2 linked regions of the Crateriforma conspicua genome follow. The protein of the gene in region 2 interacts with the protein of the main gene of each other region in a pairwise test. Links are inferred from orthologs where the notes say so. Each region holds a gene or a part of one and is shown on either strand. Other genes may lie near its edges. The genes, in order: Mal65_RS03685 and typA.

The links.
Region 1: the proteins of typA (region 2) and Mal65_RS03685 interact in binary tests that used the Escherichia coli proteins (3 or more experiments, as listed by UniProt). The link is inferred for Crateriforma conspicua from one-to-one orthologs.

What each region holds. Positions count from the first base shown.
Region 1 is NZ_CP036319.1:1,016,013-1,025,419, reverse strand. Bases 1,079-4,063 are described here. They hold Mal65_RS03685 (class I SAM-dependent methyltransferase), read right to left. Parts: upstream 3,762-4,063; coding sequence 1,395-3,761; downstream 1,079-1,394. Other genes in these bases: Mal65_RS03680 (ThuA domain-containing protein), read left to right, coding at 3,856-4,063; Mal65_RS03690 (Yip1 family protein), read right to left, coding at 1,079-1,130. Also shown: more of Mal65_RS03690, read right to left, coding at 414-1,078; more of Mal65_RS03680, read left to right, coding at 4,064-4,848; Mal65_RS03675 (tetratricopeptide repeat protein), read right to left, coding at 4,897-6,789; Mal65_RS03670 (BamB-related PQQ repeat family beta-propellar protein), read right to left, coding at 6,994-8,322; Holliday junction resolvase RuvX, read left to right, coding at 8,648-9,169. UniProt on the Escherichia coli protein: Specifically methylates the guanine in position 2445 (m2G2445) and the guanine in position 2069 (m7G2069) of 23S rRNA. Methylation occurs before assembly of 23S rRNA into 50S subunits.
Region 2 is NZ_CP036319.1:4,867,825-4,877,171, forward strand. What follows is about bases 3,039-5,963. They hold typA (translational GTPase TypA), read right to left. Parts: upstream 5,452-5,963; coding sequence 3,625-5,451; downstream 3,039-3,624. Other genes in these bases: Mal65_RS17720 (hypothetical protein), read left to right, coding at 3,039-3,094; Mal65_RS17725 (hypothetical protein), read right to left, coding at 3,102-3,386. Also shown: Mal65_RS17705 (sugar phosphate nucleotidyltransferase), read left to right, coding at 1-271; Mal65_RS17710 (ribose-phosphate diphosphokinase), read left to right, coding at 264-1,214; Mal65_RS17715 (aldo/keto reductase), read left to right, coding at 1,277-2,314; more of Mal65_RS17720, read left to right, coding at 2,477-3,038; Mal65_RS17735 (Na(+)-translocating NADH-quinone reductase subunit A), read left to right, coding at 6,158-7,501; Mal65_RS17740 (NADH:ubiquinone reductase (Na(+)-transporting) subunit B), read left to right, coding at 7,521-8,780; Mal65_RS17745 (Na(+)-translocating NADH-quinone reductase subunit C), read left to right, coding at 8,767-9,347. UniProt on the Escherichia coli protein: A 50S ribosomal subunit assembly protein with GTPase and nucleotide-independent chaperone activity, required for 50S subunit assembly at low temperatures, may also play a role in translation.

The sequences.
Region 1 (9,407 bases), 3.8 Mb from region 2 along the record:
GCTCTGCATTGTATCTGTCCTCCCCAAGTCGAGGGAGCGGCAAGTCACGGGTTCTGCCAAGACTTGGGGCGTGTCGCGTCTAGAGGGGGCGGACGGCTAGGACACGGAAATCCTTCTACATCGTTTGGCGATTCTCCTGGCCTCCAAAATGACGGGAATTGCACCGGTGTAGCAGAGTCGGCGGATTCAGGGGGGCGAGGCCCGGTTCTTTCCGTCCAACGGGTGCCGTTAATACATTGGATCGCCGGGGATCGTATTCGGCTGTCGTGGGCGATTACTGATAATCCACGTCGTCACCGCCGTTTCTCTTGGGAACGCCATGTCTTTTGAGAGCACTGGATGCTGGTGATTGGGCACGACATCCGCTCGGAATCCGATCGTTCGCTGCCGGACCGATCGTGGGGCCGATTCGATTATGCATTCGAAAGCATGGCGACCACGAGGACGAGTCCCAGCAACGGAACGACCACAACGGCCCCGGCCAGGATCAGATTCCCGAATCCTCGCCAAGCGGATCGGAAACCCTGGACTTCGGCGATCGTGTTGCAAAGCAGGACGAATGCCCAGACGCCCAACACCAGTTCGACCAACGCAAACGCCAAGAACGGGATCAACAGCATCGGTTGTGCCTCGAGCCCCGGTGTCTCCTGAGTGAACAAGTCCGAACCGAACAATACGATCTGGGGTATCCACAAAGGCAACGCGGCGATCGACGGAACCGATGCCCAGGCAATGGCCGTTTTGATGTGTTCGCGACTGGCGACGCCTCCGATCCAACTGCCGGAAAAGCGGACCAAATGCGAACCGATCCACAGGCTGAATAACCCCGCCAAGGGGCCGATCAGAATCGCGATTCCAAGGATCGCGGCCAGGGGAAGATCGTCGCCCGCGTTTCGCGTCGACGCCCGATCCAGCGTTTCGCCGACCCCCGCCAGACAAGCCAAAAGCACGACGTGAAGCTTTGGATTGATCGAAACAATCTGACGAACGGTCCGGCGCGGCGATGTCCAAATGGTACGGAAAGGGCGCAGGTCGTCGTCCGTACCAACAAAGCTCACGTTCTCGCCGGACTCTACGCTCAGTGGACTTGGGGTGGCATAGGGATTGGACGCTGGGTCGTCGCTGCGCATCTTGCAAAATTTCCTGTCTGCGGTGGTTGGGACAAACTGCCGGTTCCACGGGACCTGTGTGCATCAAGACTGTCATGCACAGCGTATCGGATCGTCACCGACAAGTCGCGCCGCCAATTGATGCCACTTGGGATCGATTGGGGGAACACGAACAACACAATGCCGTGAGAGCCACCAACAGCGCCGAAGCCGATCAACGATGCAAACGATTCACCGAGCCGATTTCTGTTTCAGTCGTCTTTCCAAGGCTGGCCGGAATCAGGCTTAGCGGACGATGCGCCAGCAGCGATGGATCCGCCGATTCCGATAGTCTTCGGGAACGGTCTGGCGACTGATTTCGATCACGGACTGAACATCCAAAGCATCCTGATCAAATTTGAAACGCCGGAAGTTGGTGGAAAAATAGATCACGCCTCCCGGGCGAACCAGCGGGATCACAGTTTCCAGCAAGGGCAGGGCGTCACGCTGGACATCCCAAACGTTTTCGGTCCGCTTGCTATTGGAAAACGTCGGCGGATCCACCACGACAAGGTCATAACACTGACCGGCAGAATGATTCGCTAAGAACTCCGCCACGTCGGATGTGATCACCCGATGGTTGTCGGATTCGAAACCGTTCAATCGCAGGTTTTCAGTTGCCCAGTCGGTGTAAGTGTTCGACAAATCAACGCTGGTCGTCGACTTGGCTCCACCCGCCGCCGCGTAGACAGAAAACGAACCGGTGTAAGCAAACAGATTCAGGAACCGGGTGCCATCGGCCTGCTGCCGCACCATGTGCCGGGTGACGCGGTGATCCAAAAACAATCCGGTGTCGACATAGTCCGATAAGTTGACCAGGAATTTTAGCCCGTCTTCTTGGACCACAATGCGTCGTCCCTGCACCGCCTGTTTTTCATGTTGGGTGTTCCCACGTTGGCGACGCCGCGACTTCAAAAACGCGTTCTCCGGTGCAACGTCCAGTGTTTTTGCCGCGGTTTCGACCATCAAATCCAGCCAGTTGGCATGCTGTGCGGGATCACGATCGTGCGGACGTTCATACTCGGTGATGTGCAGACAATCTTCGTACCGATCGACAACCAGCGGAATCTCTGGAACGTCTTTTTCGTACAAGCGATAACAAGTGATCCCGCGTTTGGTGGGCCAGCGCCGCAAATGCCGTGCTCGCTTGGCCAAACGACTGGCGAACAGGTCAGCTTGATGGTGGGCCTTTTCAGGCAATTGCCCGAATGCTGCGCCGCCGGACGCGTGCACCAGGGTTTGTGATTCAGATGCATGAATTTCGGGTGTTTTTCGCGTGGGCTTGTTTGATTCGTTCGTTGTCCCGTCCACGTTACCAGCGGACGTCGTGGATGTCGGATCCGAAGTCGGTGGCAAAGCATCGGCGCTGGCCTGGCGGACTTCGACCACCGGTTTGGGGCCGTGGAATTGGAACAACGTGCAGGCGACGTTGCCGTTGTACAACTTGCGTCGACGGTCGGCCTTTCGCCCCAACAATCGCTCCAGCCCCGGGTACGCGGTCAGTACGAAATGCGACCACGTCGGCAACCGCCGAAAGACATCGGGAAACGCTTCGAACAACGCATCCAATTCTCGGGTCACGCGGGCCGATCGGTCGGCGGATGATCGGTGATCGGACTTCGTCGGTCGCGGCATCTGGCCCCCTCGCGAATCCGGGTATCGTGATTCGGAACCCGCCGACGGGTTTCCCTCCGGCGGATGGGTGATCAGACATCCGAATCGACGGCGACTGGTGAATTCGGAAAACGCTTTGGCTTCGAAATGGATGTCCGCTTCGACGCCTGCCCGAACGGCGTTGTCGCGGGCGGCGCGCAGAACTTTTGGATTGATGTCGGTTGCTAGCAGAGTGGGTGACACTGATGGCGTTTGCAGGGTGACCGCGTCGCGACGCAGGTCGCCCCGCAAGTCGTTGGGAATCGCCGGCCAGTCGTCCAGCGCAAACGAACGCATCAAACCCGGTGCAATGCTTCGTGCGATCCAAGTGGCTTCGATCGGAATCGTCCCGGTGCCACAGAACGGATCGCAAAACGGGCGTCCCGATTCCCAGTGGCTAAGCAACACGGTGGCGGCGGCCAATGTTTCTTTCAGCGGTCCACGCGATGGGTCACGCCGGTATCCACGTCGATGCAAACTGGCCCCGGAGGTGTCGATGGTCAGCGTTGCAATGTCTTTGATCAGGCTGACATTGACTTCGTAAGTGGCCGCGGTTTCGACCAGATCGTTGGCTTGGTGGTCACGACGCAGGGCGTCGACGATGGCGCGTTTGACGGTGCGTTGACAGGCCGGAACGCTGGAAAGTTCCGATCGCACCGATCGACCGGTGACGGGAAAACGTCCGTCGACGGGAATCCATTCGCCCCAATTCAGTCCCCGGGTCTTTTCGAACAGCGTGTCAAAATCGGGCGCCGTGAACCGGGCGACGCACAACAGGACGCGATCGGCACAGCGCAGCCAAAGGTTCGCACGAACGACCGTTTCCCAATCACCCTCGAAGATGACTTGGCCATCACCGTCGACTTCCGCTTCAATGCCAAGCGAGTGCAATTCGCGTCGGACGACCGCTTCGAGTCCGAACGAACATGCGGCAATCAAACGCAGGGGTGGGCGATCCAAGGGCTCTCTCGTCAAAATCTCATTGTGTGTCGGCATCAGACACTACAATCGTAGACTTCCCCGTCCGCTTTCCCCACCCGATGACAAAACAACGATGCCCGTTCCCCGCCTGATGTCATGGCCCCGCGTCGCGTTGGCGGCCTTTCTAGTGTGCCTTTCCATCGCTCCGACCACCATTTCGGCCGCCGATGCGGACGATGCCAAGTTGAAGCTGTTGATCATTGACGGCCAGAACAATCACACCGCGTGGCCCAAAACGACGGCCATGATGCGAGACTTCTACGAAGCGTCGGGACGATTCACGGTGGACGTCAACCGCAGCAAGTTCACCTGGAAAGGTGGCAAGTTGTTGGAAGAGTATCCGCTGGACGACGGAAATGAATATCAGGACCTGCCGGAACCGAAGCCCGACCCAGATTTCAAACCGGATTTTGCCGCGTACGACGTCGTGGTCAGTAATTTCGGATGGAAAGCGGCGCCCTGGCCCGAGGAAACCCAGCAGGCCTTGGAAAAGTTCGTTGCCAACGGCGGCGGTTTGGTCATCGTTCATGCGGCCGACAACAGTTTCGGCAATTGGTTGGAATTCAATCGCATGATCGGCTTGGGCGGCTGGGACGGACGCAATGAAAAGTCCGGCCCGTACGTCTATGTCAACGAACAAGGCGACGTCGTTCGAGACATGACACCCGGTGGCGGCGGATCGCACGGCCCCCAGCATGAATATCAAATCGTGGTCCGCGATGCCGACCACCCGATCACGCGAGGCATGCCGCGGGCGTGGTTGCACGTGCAAGACGAGCTATACCAAAAGCTGCGTGGACCGGCCGAAAACATGCACATCTTGGCGACGGCCTACGCGGATCCCAAATACCGTGGAACGGGGCGTCACGAACCGATGATCATGACGATCCACTACGGCGACGGCCGCGTCTTTCACACGCCAATGGGCCATGACGATAAATCTTTCGCTTGCACGGGCTTCATCACCACGATGCTGCGTGGCACTGAATGGGCCGCGACCGGTGACGTGACCCTGACCGATATCCCCGAGGATTTCCCCGGGCCCTACGAATCTCGCAAACGCTGATTCGCCGGCGGTTCGTCTAGAACCGCGATGAACAACGCCCCTGCCGCGCTACGGCGTGGCGGGCGATTCGGGCGATGGTGAATCGGTTGTCTGCGAAGCTTTCAAGGCAGATTCGAATTCATCCAACTGACGCTTCAGTGGCGGAAAGTGCGGCTGGGCGGACACGGCCCGGCGTTGCCACTGCACCGCAGCATCCAGTTCGCCCACGGCAAAATGGCAACGGGCCAGGGTGTCCATCAGCGTCGCCCGCTGGCCCATCAATTCGATGGATCGCTGGCTGCAACGCAATGCCTTGTCAAAATCACCGGTCGTGTTGCTGACCAACCACGCATAGTCATTCAGTGCCTGGGCCAGCAAATCATCGTTCTTTCGCAACATGAATCGGCCTTGGCCGCCACGATCGGCGTCGGCGATTTTGCGTTCATGACCCAGCGTTTCGCGAGCCAGCAACTGACGCACACTGCGTCGGTATTCGTCGTCACCGTCCAAGTGGTACATCGCGATCAACGCGTCGATACGTTGCCGATAACCTTCTTGAAAAGCAACTTCGAACGCGGCACGTGCGGCTTGTGAATCGCCACGCTCTTTCGCCAACAACCCGCGGTGGTAGGCGGCCAAAGCACGCATATCGACCAATGAAATGTCGCGGACGTCCATCCGTTGTTTCAATTCACCATCGATGGCAAGCCGCTGAATCAGCGGCTCCAAGACGTCGATCACCTGTGCGTGCTGGAACAAATCCGAGTGCATTTCGCCCAGCAGTTTCCGAGCCATCGCGCCTTCGATCGCCTCGATTTCAAAGCGGTCGATCACGAAACGGAACTCCCTCTCGGCCCAGCGAAAAAAACCTCGATCCCGCAAGTCCGTGGCAACCTTAATGTGCCTGGCGGCGCGAGTCTTGACCTCCTGAGCCCCCAGCTCACCCCGCTCCGATTCATCCGTTGGTATCGGATTGGTATCCAGCGCCGCCGCCGCGAATTTTTCGGCCAGCGAATCATTCCCCAGCTTGGTGTGCGCTTCGGCTACGCCATAAAGCAACACTGGATCTTTGTCGAACAGACTGGGATGCATCCGGTGCAATTCGAACACCAATGAATCCAAATCATGTTCGAGCGCCCAGGTACAAGCATCGGTCAGTTCGTTAGGCACCGGAGACACCAGGTCCAAGTTCGCCGTCGCCAATCGCAAAGCATCTTCGACATGCCCCTGCTGGGCGGCGCCGGCGGACAAGACACGCACAAAACGCAGCAACAGATCCGAATCCAATTGATGGTCGGCGTGTCGATCGAGCTGGCGGCGATGTACCGCCAATAAATCCATCCATCGCTGCCGTGCGAATTGATTGTCGGCTAAGTCCGACGCATGAAGCCGCAACCATTGGCTGGCGACTCGGTCGGACTGCCCGATCGTGTCCAAGATGGTCTTGGCACGTTTGCGCTGGGTCGTCTGATTCATTGGCGTCGGCTGTTCCATCAACGCGATGGCGGCAAACAGACTGAGCCGCGGATCGGTTTCAAAGCGGGCCAGGCGGGCCAGGGCTGCGGTCGCCATTTCATCCGGCAGGTCCGCCAAGCGTTCGATACGCGACTGTCGGTCGTTGATCGCCAAACTGCCATAACCGGTCAACGTCTTGCGCACCGCTTCCGGATCCAAGGGGCCCGACCAACGTATGGACCGGCTGGCGATCAGACGTCGAACCGACATGGCGATCTGGTTGTCCGGATGATCGCTGGCTTGTTGAAGCTGATCGAGTGCTTCCAAACCATATCGCTGAAGCGCCGCTTTGGCTCTCTCGCGACTGACGTAATTGGGGTGCCCCAACTTTTCAATCAATTGGGCGATCGTCTGACGGACCGGCGCGTCGCGGTCGGCCATTTGTGCACCGGAGAAGTCGCCGGACCCGTTGCCGCCGGTCTGCGCCAAACACGGCACGGCGTTCATTGATACCCATCCGATCAACAGCGACGCGGAAAAGGCCCGACACCGACAAACACATCGATCCAAACGCGATCGCATGCGGTGGCGGTCAACAGACGGATCGTCACATCGGCGGATCGAGGGATCGCTGGAATGAGCGTACAAAAACGGCTTCATAAAATTGTTCAACGTTGTCGGATTCCGACGGACGATCGTTCGCCAGCCCTGTCAATCTTCGGTTGTCGACAGCGACGGGTCAAACGTGGATAGATCGAACACGGCCAGCCGTTCTTCGTCCTTCAAAACCAAACGGTTCCCCCGGATCGCGGGCGTGCAGTAACTGGGGTCGGTCATCAGCGGCTGATCCGTGAATGCCAGCACGTCCACACCGTCGCGACGAACTGCCAGGCTGGCCAAATGCCCGCGTTCACCGATGGCAAGAATGATGTCGTCGCCGACACGCACCGGTTGGCCACGCCGCAGGATCGATTTGTATTCCCACACCAGTGCGCCATCGGCGGGGGCAATCATCCGCAGCGAAGCGCCGCCCTGACCGGCCGCAGTGAACCCAATGACGTGGTCCTTCCAAGTCACCAAGCGGTTGAATTGGCTGTCCAAAACCCGCCGGTCTTTCCAAACTCGCTCGTGGCCCCGATCGGGCAGTATCCGCACGGCCAGCGCACCGGGGCCCGGACCGGTGACCGCCAAAACGATGTCGTCAATCACGACCGGTGAAACGGCGTTGTAGGACAGCGGCGCGCGTCCAAAGTGCTGGATTTCCCAATCCACCGAACCATCGGTCGGATCCAGCGACAACAAGCCTTCGGCCGTGATCACCAGCAAATGATCGTTGCCATGCACGCGGGTCATGACGGGAATCGTGTACGCGGCGGCATGATCGGTGGCCGTCCAAATGGTTTCACCGGTGGCGCGATTCAACGCAATGATTCCCGCGTCGGTATCCACGCCGCCCAACGACAGAAACACACGATCTTGGGTCACCAACGGACTGGCGCCGGCGGGAAAGATCCCCGGGGTCACCTGGTACTCTTGATACAAATCACGGTGCCAAATCCGACGACCGTCGCGCCAATCGATCGCCGACAACTGGCCTTGGCCGTGATGCACGAACACCGCATCGCCGGCAACGACGGGTGTGCTGTAGGGCCCGTCGCTGTATTCGTAATCACATACCGCGGAGGTCGGTATCTGGTCTTCCCAAATCAGATCACCGGATTCCAAGTCGAAACAGACGGTCCGTTCGCTGTCATCGACACGGTGGTTGGCGATCACCCGGTCGCCGACGATCACCGGCGATCCATACCCGGTCCCCATCGGCTGCTGCCACAACAGCGGCGGGCCTTCCGGCGGCCATGTCAGATCGACGCCTTCATCGGCCAAGCGGTTCCGCGCCGCCGACGCCGCGGCCGGATCAACGGGCGACGCCTGGGTCGGTTCCTGTGCCGCGAAACCTTCAAAAGTACCCTCCGGTTCGCTCGACGAGTGACACCCCGGCAAAAACAACAGGCAGCAACCGACAAGCGATATCCGCCGCATGCATCTGGCAAAACGATCGACCGCGAACCCAGACATACACGCACAGCCGCGAAAGGATTTGAATTTCAAACGGAACGAGCAACGGCGCCGATTCGACCGAAGTCGCGAACGGCCCGGGCACCGATTCTAAACATCGGCCAAGCCGACGAAACCACGCCCGCATGGCGATTTCTCTGGCGACAAACGCCATGGCACCCCACGGCCGATGATCTGCCGCGCCCGCCCTCGCCAATGGTTGGCCGAAGATGCCCACCGCCTTACAGTGAGACAACGGTCGCTGATCGACCACTTCCTGGCTTCTGTTCGCACAAACGACGAATCTGCACTGGTGATTCCTTCCTTTCCCGAGTCTGGGCGTATCGCGGCGATTGATTATGGGACCGTTCGAATCGGCGTCGCCATTTGTGACCCGGATCGCATCCTGGCCAGCCCCTTCGAAGTCGTCACGACATCCGCGCTGGTCAAAGATCCCGACTACTTCGCACGCATGGCAAAGGAAAATCGCGTCACCGCGCTGATCGTCGGGTTGCCGGTGCACTGCGACGGTGGGGAAAGCCAGAAGAGCGCCGAAGCACGCGAATTTGCCAAATCGCTGAGGGACCAAACCGGTCTGCCCGTACGCATGTTCGATGAACGGTTCACGACCGTTGCGGCGCAGCAGCGAATGCGGCCTGGAAAATACACACGCAAACGCACCAAAGAACGTGTCGACGCGATCGCCGCACTGGTGCTGTTGGAATCATTCCTAGAAGCTTGCCGTTATCACAACGGGATCGCCGGACATGATGTGGACGTCGGCCCCGATGATGAAACCGGTCCAACAAAGGAACAATTGAATCTGGAGTGACCGGTGTATCTGGAGTGACCGGGAACGTCAGCCGGGCCCCGGTTCGATGTAGCCCGTCCGTCGCTGTGGCGATTCCGCAATGCGTGCAGACGGCATTTGCGTGAACAGGAATGCGGGTCGGTTCCATCCGCCCAAATCACATTGTGCATTCCTAATCTTTTCAATTCCTAATCTTCGATGGCCCAAGTTATCGGTGGCCAATGATACCAATGCCCCTCGGATGGAACGTCGCTGTTGT
Region 2 (9,347 bases):
AGACGCCACGCCGGAACAGTTGGCGATCACCGAAGTGAACATGAGCACGTACCTGTTCCAAACCCCCGACTTGCTGTCGTCGCTGAAACAGATCAGCAACGACAACGCACAGGGTGAATACTACCTGACGGATTGTCCGGCACTGTTGCGGAAATCAGGCAAGGCCGTGGACGCTTTGCCCGTGCTGAAGCCGTGCGAAGCTCTTTCGATCAACAATCCACAGGAGCTGCAGATCGTCGACGAAACGATGCGATCAATGGGTTATGCGTGAACTGAAAATCTTTAGCGGTCGGGCGAACCCGACGCTGACTGAAAAACTGTGCCGGCACCTGCATCTGGAGCCCGCCAAGATCTCGTTGGGACAATTCCCCGACGGAGAGAATTTTTGCAAGCTAGATGAAGACGTGCGCGGACGCGACGTTTTCTTGATACAGCCGACATGTCCACCGGTCAACGATCATTTGATCGAACTTTTGACCATGATCGATTGCTGCCGCCGCGCCAGTGCCGAACGGATCACCGCGGTCATCCCGTACTTCGGTTACGCGCGGCAGGACCGCAAGGACGAAGGCCGGGTGCCGATCACGGCCAAGCTGATCGCCAACTTGATCACCCGCGCCGGTGCCGATCGCGTGTTGGCGATGGACTTGCACGCGGCCCAAATCCAGGGCTTTTTTGACGTCCCGGTGGATCACTTGTATGCGGCCCCCGTGCTGAACGATCACTTCCTTAGCCGCGGGCTGGACGAAGACGAAATCGTCGTGGTCAGCCCGGACGAAGGCAGCATTAAACGTGCCGTCGGCCACGCCAAACGATTGGGCGGCCCGCTGGGAATCATCGACAAACGTCGCAGCAGCGCATTGGAAGTCCGCCAGTCGACCATCATCGGTGGTCCCGTCGAAGGACGCATCGCACTGATGTTTGACGACATGATCAGCACCGCCGGTTCCATCTGCGGCGCGGCACGCTTGGTGCACGACGCGGGCGCCAAAGAAATTCACATCGCATGCACCCACGGCGTCCTGTGCGGTCCGGCGATTCATCGCCTGCGCGAAGCCCCGATCGATTCGGTCGTCGTCACCGACACGATTCCGATTCCTGCGGAAAAACAATTGCCCGGTATGGTCCAGCTGTCTGTGGCCCCGCTGCTTGCCGAAGCCATCAAACGGATCCACCACGACCAATCAATCAGTGAACTGTTCCGCGAACGCTGATTGACCAACTTGCGCCACGTGACCATTTCTCCGACAACGGTTCTTCCAAGAGATATCCAACGATGCAACGACGACGACTCGGCCGCAGCGGTATCGTCGTGTCCGACATCTGCATGGGCACAATGACGTTCGGTTCCCAGTGCGATGAATCGACTAGCCACGAAATTTGTGACGTCGCACACGATGCGGGAATCGATTTCTTTGATGCAGCGGAAATCTATCCCGTTCCACCGAAGCGGGAAACGGTCGGCAAGACCGAAGAAATCTTTGGCAATTGGTTGAAGCGACAAACACGCGAAGCGGTGATCGTTGCCACCAAAGTCACCGGTCCGGCGCACGGCTGGTTCGCCGCGCCGGTCCGTAACGAACACTGTGCGATCGACCGGCATCAGATCATCCGTGCCTGCGAAGCTTCGCTGCGTCGTTTGCAAACCGATTACATCGATCTGTATCAGATCCACTGGCCCGACCACGGCATGCCGTATCACGAAGTGTTGTCGGCGTTGACGGAATTGCGGCAAAGCGGCAAGGTCCGAGTCATCGGCTGCAGCAACGAAACCAGCTGGGGAGTGATGAAAAGCCTGTGGGAAGCCGACACCTATGGACTGGATCGCTACCAAACCGTTCAGAACAACTTCAGCCTGATCAATCGCCGTTGCGAAAGCGAACTGGCACAAGTGCTTCGTAAAGAGGGCCTTTCGCTGTTGCCTTATTCGCCTTTGGGCGGCGGCGTGCTAACGGGCAAGTACAACGATGGGCCCCCGCCCGGCGGACGGTTCACCGAATACCTGACCAACGGCGGTGACCGGCAGAAGCGGATGGCTCAGCGATTCGTCAATGATCGATCACTGGAAACCACCAGACGCCTGGGCCAAATCGCCGAAGACTTGGGCGTCAGTGTCACCGCGTTGGCGCTGGCCTGGAGCAAGCAACACGACTTCGTCGCCAGCACGATCGTCGGCGCCACCTCCGTCGCACAGCTGAAAGAATCACTGGAGGCGGACGACCTGATTTTGGACGCCGAAACGTTGGAGCGGATCGATCAGATCGATTTCGAAATCCCCAACCCGATGACCGAAGACGGGCTGCGACGACTGTAACGGCAAGCCGTCCTCACCACATCGCCCGTCGGTTCGGTGGGCGATGACGGAGTGTCCGCTGGTGACGATTGGACGGATTGCGCGGAGACAGAACTTGGCAAATTCGCCGCGTTCCTGTCATTTTCCCGACGCCAATTGGTTTTGCGAACTAGCTTGGCGTCCATGCGCTACATGATCCCCGTGGTCGCATGGATGCTATTGACCGCACCGGCCATCGCAACGGATTGGCTGACGCTTCCGAGCACCTACACGCATGACCCCGTCAGCGGTCAGCGGGTCACCCAGTACGCGCCCACGGCAATGCCATCGGTGGAAATCGACCCGACGTATCGCAGCAGCGGTTATCGCCACTATCGCAGCACATTGGCTTATGGCCAGTCGGCCGACAACTATCACAACGTCGATACCTGGGGAGATCCCGTTCGACCTTACGGCGAATGGCGTTTTCCCTATCGGCCTTACAGCACGCCGTACGCCAATTGGGGTGCACCGTTCGCCGGCCTGAATCTGGGCTACGGCTATCCCGCCCCCTATCCGCCGGGTGCCGGAAACGGTGGCGGCCCTGTAGGTCCCGGCTGGCAACGTCCGGGCAATGGCCAGCGCCCGGGCAACGGTCAGCGTCCGGGCAACGGACTGGGCCGCCCCGGCAAACCGCCCGTCTTTGATCGCCCGGGCAATCCCTATCCGGCGGGTGGAAACAGCCCGTATCCGGTCGCGCCCTATTACGACGGTTATTATCCGCAATACCGGAACCAAACCGACAATTCTCGCGGGCGCTAGGCGCAAACTATCGACGGGCACCACGCAGTTGATCGGTTCCCAGCAAGATGCGACGCAGCGGGCTGCCCTGCAACTGTCCGGTCGCGGCTTGATGGCGATAGCGAATCGTATTGCCGTAAACGTGCAACGGTCGTCCCGGACGTTTTTCGATCGGCATCGCCTTGACGGTTTGGCGGTACTGTCCGGTCGGCACAATGACGCGGTCCCAACCGGTCGGTGAAGTGGCCAATGCCGACGAACCGACGGCCGAGACAAATGCGAAAGCAAGTAAAGCGATTGCGAAGCGTTTCATCGTCCAAGAATCATGCGGGTCAAACAAACAGGTTGCTAACGACAGTCTAGTATTCTTCTGTGGCAAACGCGGCCTCGTCGATACCTGATTTTTCGAACAGTTCGGGCATTCCCCGACGATGCACGGCCGCGACGGCGATCACTCTCCGCTGCATCCGCATGTTACGGGCAAAACCGATGAACAAAACCCCAGGGTGGGCGTGCGATCATTCCCGACAAGCTTCGCCGCCTAGCGAGGCTTAGACAGCGGCCGCGGTTTTCCCGGCACGCTTGATGCGCCGGCGATCCGCTTCGCCCAGCACAGCCTTGCGAAGCCGAATGTTTTCCGGCGTGACTTCCACCAGTTCATCGTCTTCGATGTATTCCAGCGCGGCTTCCAACGACATGTCGCGCGGCGGCTTCAAAATCACATTTTCGTCGCTGCCGCTGGCCCGCATGTTGGTCAATTTTTTCTCACGGCACGGGTTCACCGTCATGTCGTTGTCGCGAGCGTTTTCGCCGACGATCATGCCCTCATAGACTTCCGTCCCCGGGGCGACGAACAATTCGGATCGGTCCTGCAAACCGAACAAAGCAAACGGCATCGCTTTGCCACTGACCATGGAGATCAACACACCGTTTCCGCGACGCGGTACTTCGCCCTCGACCACTTGGTAACTGTCAAACCGGTGGTGAATGATCGCCGTCCCGCGGGTGGCGTTCAGCAACTTGGTTCGCAAGCCGATCAGACCACGCGAGGGGATTTTGAAGCTCAGCAAACTGAAATCGCCGCGCTGTTGCATCACGTCCAAGGTTCCGCGACGCAAACCCACCAGTTCCATCACCGGCCCCATCGTTTCGGTGGGCACCTCCACCCGCAAATCTTCGTAGGGCTCGTGCTTGATTCCGTCGATCTCTTTGTAGACCACCTGCGGCTTTCCGACGCTCAGTTCGTAACCTTCGCGTCGCATCGTTTCGATCAAAACGGCCAAGTGCAACACGCCCCGGCCCGCCACGGCGTAGCTATCGCTGCCTTCGACCTGACGGACCCGCAGCGCGACGTTTCGCTCCAGTTCTTTTTCCAGCCGTGCTTTCAGCTGACGCGTCGTCACGAACTTGCCTTCGCGACCCAAAAACGGCGACGTGTTGACACTGAAAATCATCTCAAGTGTCGGTTCGTCGACGCTAAGCCGCGGTAGCGCGGTGCCGCCTTCGGCATTCGCGATGGTGTCGCCGATTTCGACGTTCTCCAAACCTTCGATCGCGATCACGTCTCCAGCCGACGCTTGTTCGGCGGGGGTGCGCCCAAGCTTGTCGAACACGAACAGTCCGCCAACCTTCGCCACGCGCTTCTGATCCTTTTGGTACAGCATCACGTTTTGACCGCTGCGAATGGCGCCGGCGGTGATCCGACCGATCGCGATTCGGCCGACGTAGTCGCTCCAGTCCAATGTGGTGACCAGCATTTGCAGCGGAGCTTCCGTTTCCACCTCAGGTCCGGGGACCGCGTCCACCAGCAAGTCCAACAGCGGTTGCATGTTGGGAGACGTCGTCTCGGGGTCGGTCGTGGCGAATCCCTCTTTCGCACTAGCAAAAACGTAGGCCGCGTTGTCCAACTGGTCTTCGCCGCCAAGCTCGGCCAACAATTCCAGCGCTTCGTCCAGCGCCTCGTGCGGGCGGCCGTCCGGACGGTCGACCTTGTTGACCACCACAATGGGCCGCACGCCCGCTTGCAACGCTTTTTCCAGCACAAAGCGGGTTTGCGGCATGGGGCCTTCGGCGGCGTCGACCAAAACCAACGCTCCGTCGGCCATCTGGACGACGCGTTCGACTTCGCCGCCGAAATCCGCGTGGCCCGGCGTGTCGATCAAGTTGATTTTGACGTCGCGATAGGGAATCGCGATGTTCTTGGACAAAATGGTGATCCCACGCTCCCTTTCCAAATCATTGGAATCCAGGATGCGTTCGCCTTTCAGTTCCGCATCGCGAAACTGGCCGCTTTGACGCAACAGGCAATCGACCAGCGTGGTCTTTCCGTGATCAACGTGGGCGATGATGACGACGTTTCGGATGTCGTTGCGACGCAAGGGCGGATGCCTTTGATGGAAAGGGTGTATTGAGTTCGTATTCGTCGGCCGGGCAAACAATCGCCGGGGCCCGCGTGCGACGTTTCTTTCGGTCGCCACGTCAAAGCAGTGACTTCCAAAGAAGACGCCGGCATCGGGCATCCCGTGACGATGCACCTAAGGGATGCCGCGTGACGATGGGTTCGCTCGATTTGGGGGCGGCCGCCGTCGGAACGCCAACGCGACCTGACAGAAAAACGGCACCGCAAACCGATGCAAAAAAAATTTCTGCAGCAGCGTAAACGCGCAGGGAAAAAACGCTAGGCGTATTGATTCAAAGGTGGGACCCGATCGCGGAGCATCCGCAGGCGGTTACCGGAAGACGAACGTCCCGTGCAGCGGGTGTTAGCGGCGCGCCAGTTACCGTTGACAGGTCTCGTTGCATTGCATGCAGCGGCGGCAAAGTTTTCCAGTTGCAACGGTCACCGATGACCGCTGTGGGATGCCCACGGGAAAACCGTCCACAGCAGCGTCCAATGCCGTTGTCACTTTTGCTTGCCTGTGCGATATTCTGCCACAGTGACGCCCGCAAGAACCGCGGGCGTTGACTTGGACCTACTTTGTGATTTTTTTCACAAAGTCTCTGCGGCGTGTTTTGCCACGACCAGGCGGTCTTCGACACGGGCCGGCGTTCGTGTGAAGCATTCTTTCTAGGCTGAAACAGTCGATGGTAACGATCAAAAAGGGTTTGGACCTTCCCATCACGGGATGCCCGGAACAGCACATCGAAGTCGCTTCGCCGGTTTCGTCGGTTGCCCTGTTGGGTGACGACTATGTCGGTATGAAGCCCACGATGCTGGTGGCCGAAGGCGACACTGTTCGCGCGGGCCAACCGGTGTTCGAAGACAAGAAGACCCCAGGTGTGATTTTCACCGCTCCGGCTTCGGGTCGCGTGACCGGTGTGGTCCGCGGTGCGAAACGGAAATTCGAAGCGTTGACGATCCAGGTCGAAGGCGACGAACGCGTCGAATTCGACCAGGCCAAGGGCGGCACGCCGTCGGGCATGGGCCGTCAGGGGCTGACCGACGTGTTGGTCCAGTCCGGATTGTGGACCGCCTTCCGCGGACGCCCCTACGGCAAAGTTCCCGCCCCGGGCACCACCCCGCATTCGATCTTCGTGACCGCGATCGACACCAACCCGCTGGCGGCCGATCCCGCGGTGGTGCTGGCCGACCGCAAGGACCAGTTTTCACTGGGCTTGGAAGCGATCGCCGAGCTGACCGATGGGAAGGTGTTCGTGTGCAAATCACCGAACTCCGAGATCCCCGGGTCATCCAACACCAAAATCGAAATTGAATCGTTCGGCGGCCCCCACCCGGCGGGGCTGGTCGGCACACACATTCATCACTTGGATCCGGTGGGACCGACGAAAACGGTTTGGCACATCGGATACCAAGACGTCGCGGCGATCGGATCGCTGTTGATCAATGGCACGTTGGATCCGCGACGCGTGATCGCGTTGGCCGGACCGGTCGTCAAGCAGCCGCGATTGTTGGAAACCCGTTTGGGCGCCAACGTCAGCGAATTGATCGACGGCGAATGCGAAGACGTCAAAGTCCGGCCGATTTCCGGTTCGGTGCTTTGCGGACGCACCGCGTTGGATCCACACCAGTACCTGGGCCGCTATCACAACCAAGTCTCCGTCTTGGCCGAAGGCGATGACCGAGAGTTTCTTGGCTGGCAAAAACCCGGTTTTGATAAGTACAGCGTGACACGCGTTTTTGCATCCGCGATGACGCCGGGCAAGAAATTCCCCTTCACGACGTCCACCGGCGGCAGCGTGCGGGCGATGGTGCCACTGGGAACCTACGAAAAGGTCGTCCCGCTGGACATCCTGCCGACGCAATTGCTGCGTGCCCTGATCGTCCGCGACACCGACCAAGCGCAACAGTTGGGCGCGTTGGAGTTGGACGAAGAAGACTTGGCGTTGTGCACGTTCGTGTGTCCCGGCAAATACGAGTACGGTTCCCTGTTGCGTGAAAACTTGACCACGATCGAACGGGAAGGTTGATCAAGGAAAACCCAGAAACATGAAAGCACTGCGCGACGCTCTGGATTCGGTTCACCCTTACTTTGAAAAGGGTGCGATTCTGGAGAAGGCCTACCCGGTCTACGAGGCCCTCGACACATTTCTTTACACACCCGGCGAAACCACGCACGGCTTGACCCACGTTCGCGACGGCATCGACCTGAAGCGGATGATGAGCATGGTCGTCTTTGCGTTGGTCCCGGTGACCCTGTTCGGCATGTGGAATGTCGGTTACCAGGCCACCGAAGCGGTTGAAAAGATGACCGCCGCGGGGATCGACATCGATTACGATTGGCACCACCAACTGTTCCAGGCGATCGGCTTCGGCTATGACGCATCGGATCACGTGGCCAATTTCGTGCTCGGTGCGATTTTCTTTTTGCCGATGTACATCGTGACGATGTTTGTCGGTGGCCACATCGAATTGGTGTTCAGCGTTCTGCGTGGACACGAAATCAACGAAGGCTTCTTGGTCACCGGACTGTTGTTCCCGCTGACACTGCCCGCATCCATTCCGCTTTGGCAGGTCGCACTGGGGATCGCGTTCGGCGTGATCGTGGCCAAGGAGGTCTTCGGCGGAACGGGTCGAAACTTCTTGAACGTCGCCCTGACCAGCCGTGCGTTCCTGTACTTCGCCTACGCCGGCCAAATCAGTGGTGACAAAGTCTGGACGGCCGTCGATGGCTACAGCGGCGCGACCGCCCTGGGCCAAATGGCGATCGCCGAACAAGACGCGGTCGGTTCACTGGCAAGCGTCGACTATGTCTGGGGTGCCCAGGAACCGATCACTTGGATGAGTGCTTTCATCGGCACCATTCAGGGATGCGTCGGCGAAACCAGCGCCCTGTTGTGTTTGGTCGGTGCCGGCATCTTGATCGCTTGTGGCGTCGGATCTTGGAAAATCATGACCGGCGTGATCGGCGGTGTCGTCGCCACGTCGCTGTTGTTGAATGTGGTGGGCAGCGAAACGAACCCGATGTTCGAAGTCCCGTTCTATTGGCACCTGGTCATCGGCGGCTTGGCGTTCGGTTTGGTCTACATGGCCACCGACCCGGTCAGCGCATCGATGACCGAAACCGGTAAATGGTTTTACGGCGGACTGATCGGATTCATGACCGTCCTGATTCGGGTCATCAATCCGGCTTTCCCCGAAGGCATCATGCTGGCCATCTTGTTCGGCAATGTGTTTGCTCCGCTAATCGACTACTTCGTCGTCCAGTGGAACGTCTCTCGCAGAAAGGCTCGTTATGCAACGGCGTGATTCGATCGGCAACACCATCCTGGTTGCCCTGGTTCTTTGCGTGGTCTGTTCGCTAGCGGTGAGCGCCGCGGCGGTCGTCCTGCGTCCGATCCAGGCAAAGAACAAGCAACTGGATCAACAACGAAACATTCTGGACGCCACTGGTCTGGCGATGGGTGAATACGGAAAGCCCGCGTCGCAACTGTCGGCTGAAAAGGTGGCAGAACTGTACGAGTGGATCAGTGAAAAATTGGTCAACTTGGAAGACGGTTCCTACAACACCGAAATCGATCCGGAAACGTACGATCCTCGCGAAGTGGTCGACGACAAGGCCCGCAGCGTCGAAGTCGTCGCCGAGGATTACAACCCCGGAATCGGCCGCCGGGAAAAGGTCGCCAAGGTCTTCTTCGTCAAACGTCCCGGCGAAGACCGTATCCGACAAATCGTCTTGCCCGTCTATGGCAAGGGATTGTGGTCGACCATGTACGGATACTTGGCGATGAAGAGCGACCTGGAGACGATTCAAGGTCTGACGTTCTATGAGCACGGGGAAACCCCGGGCCTGGGCGGCGAAGTGGACAACCCGCG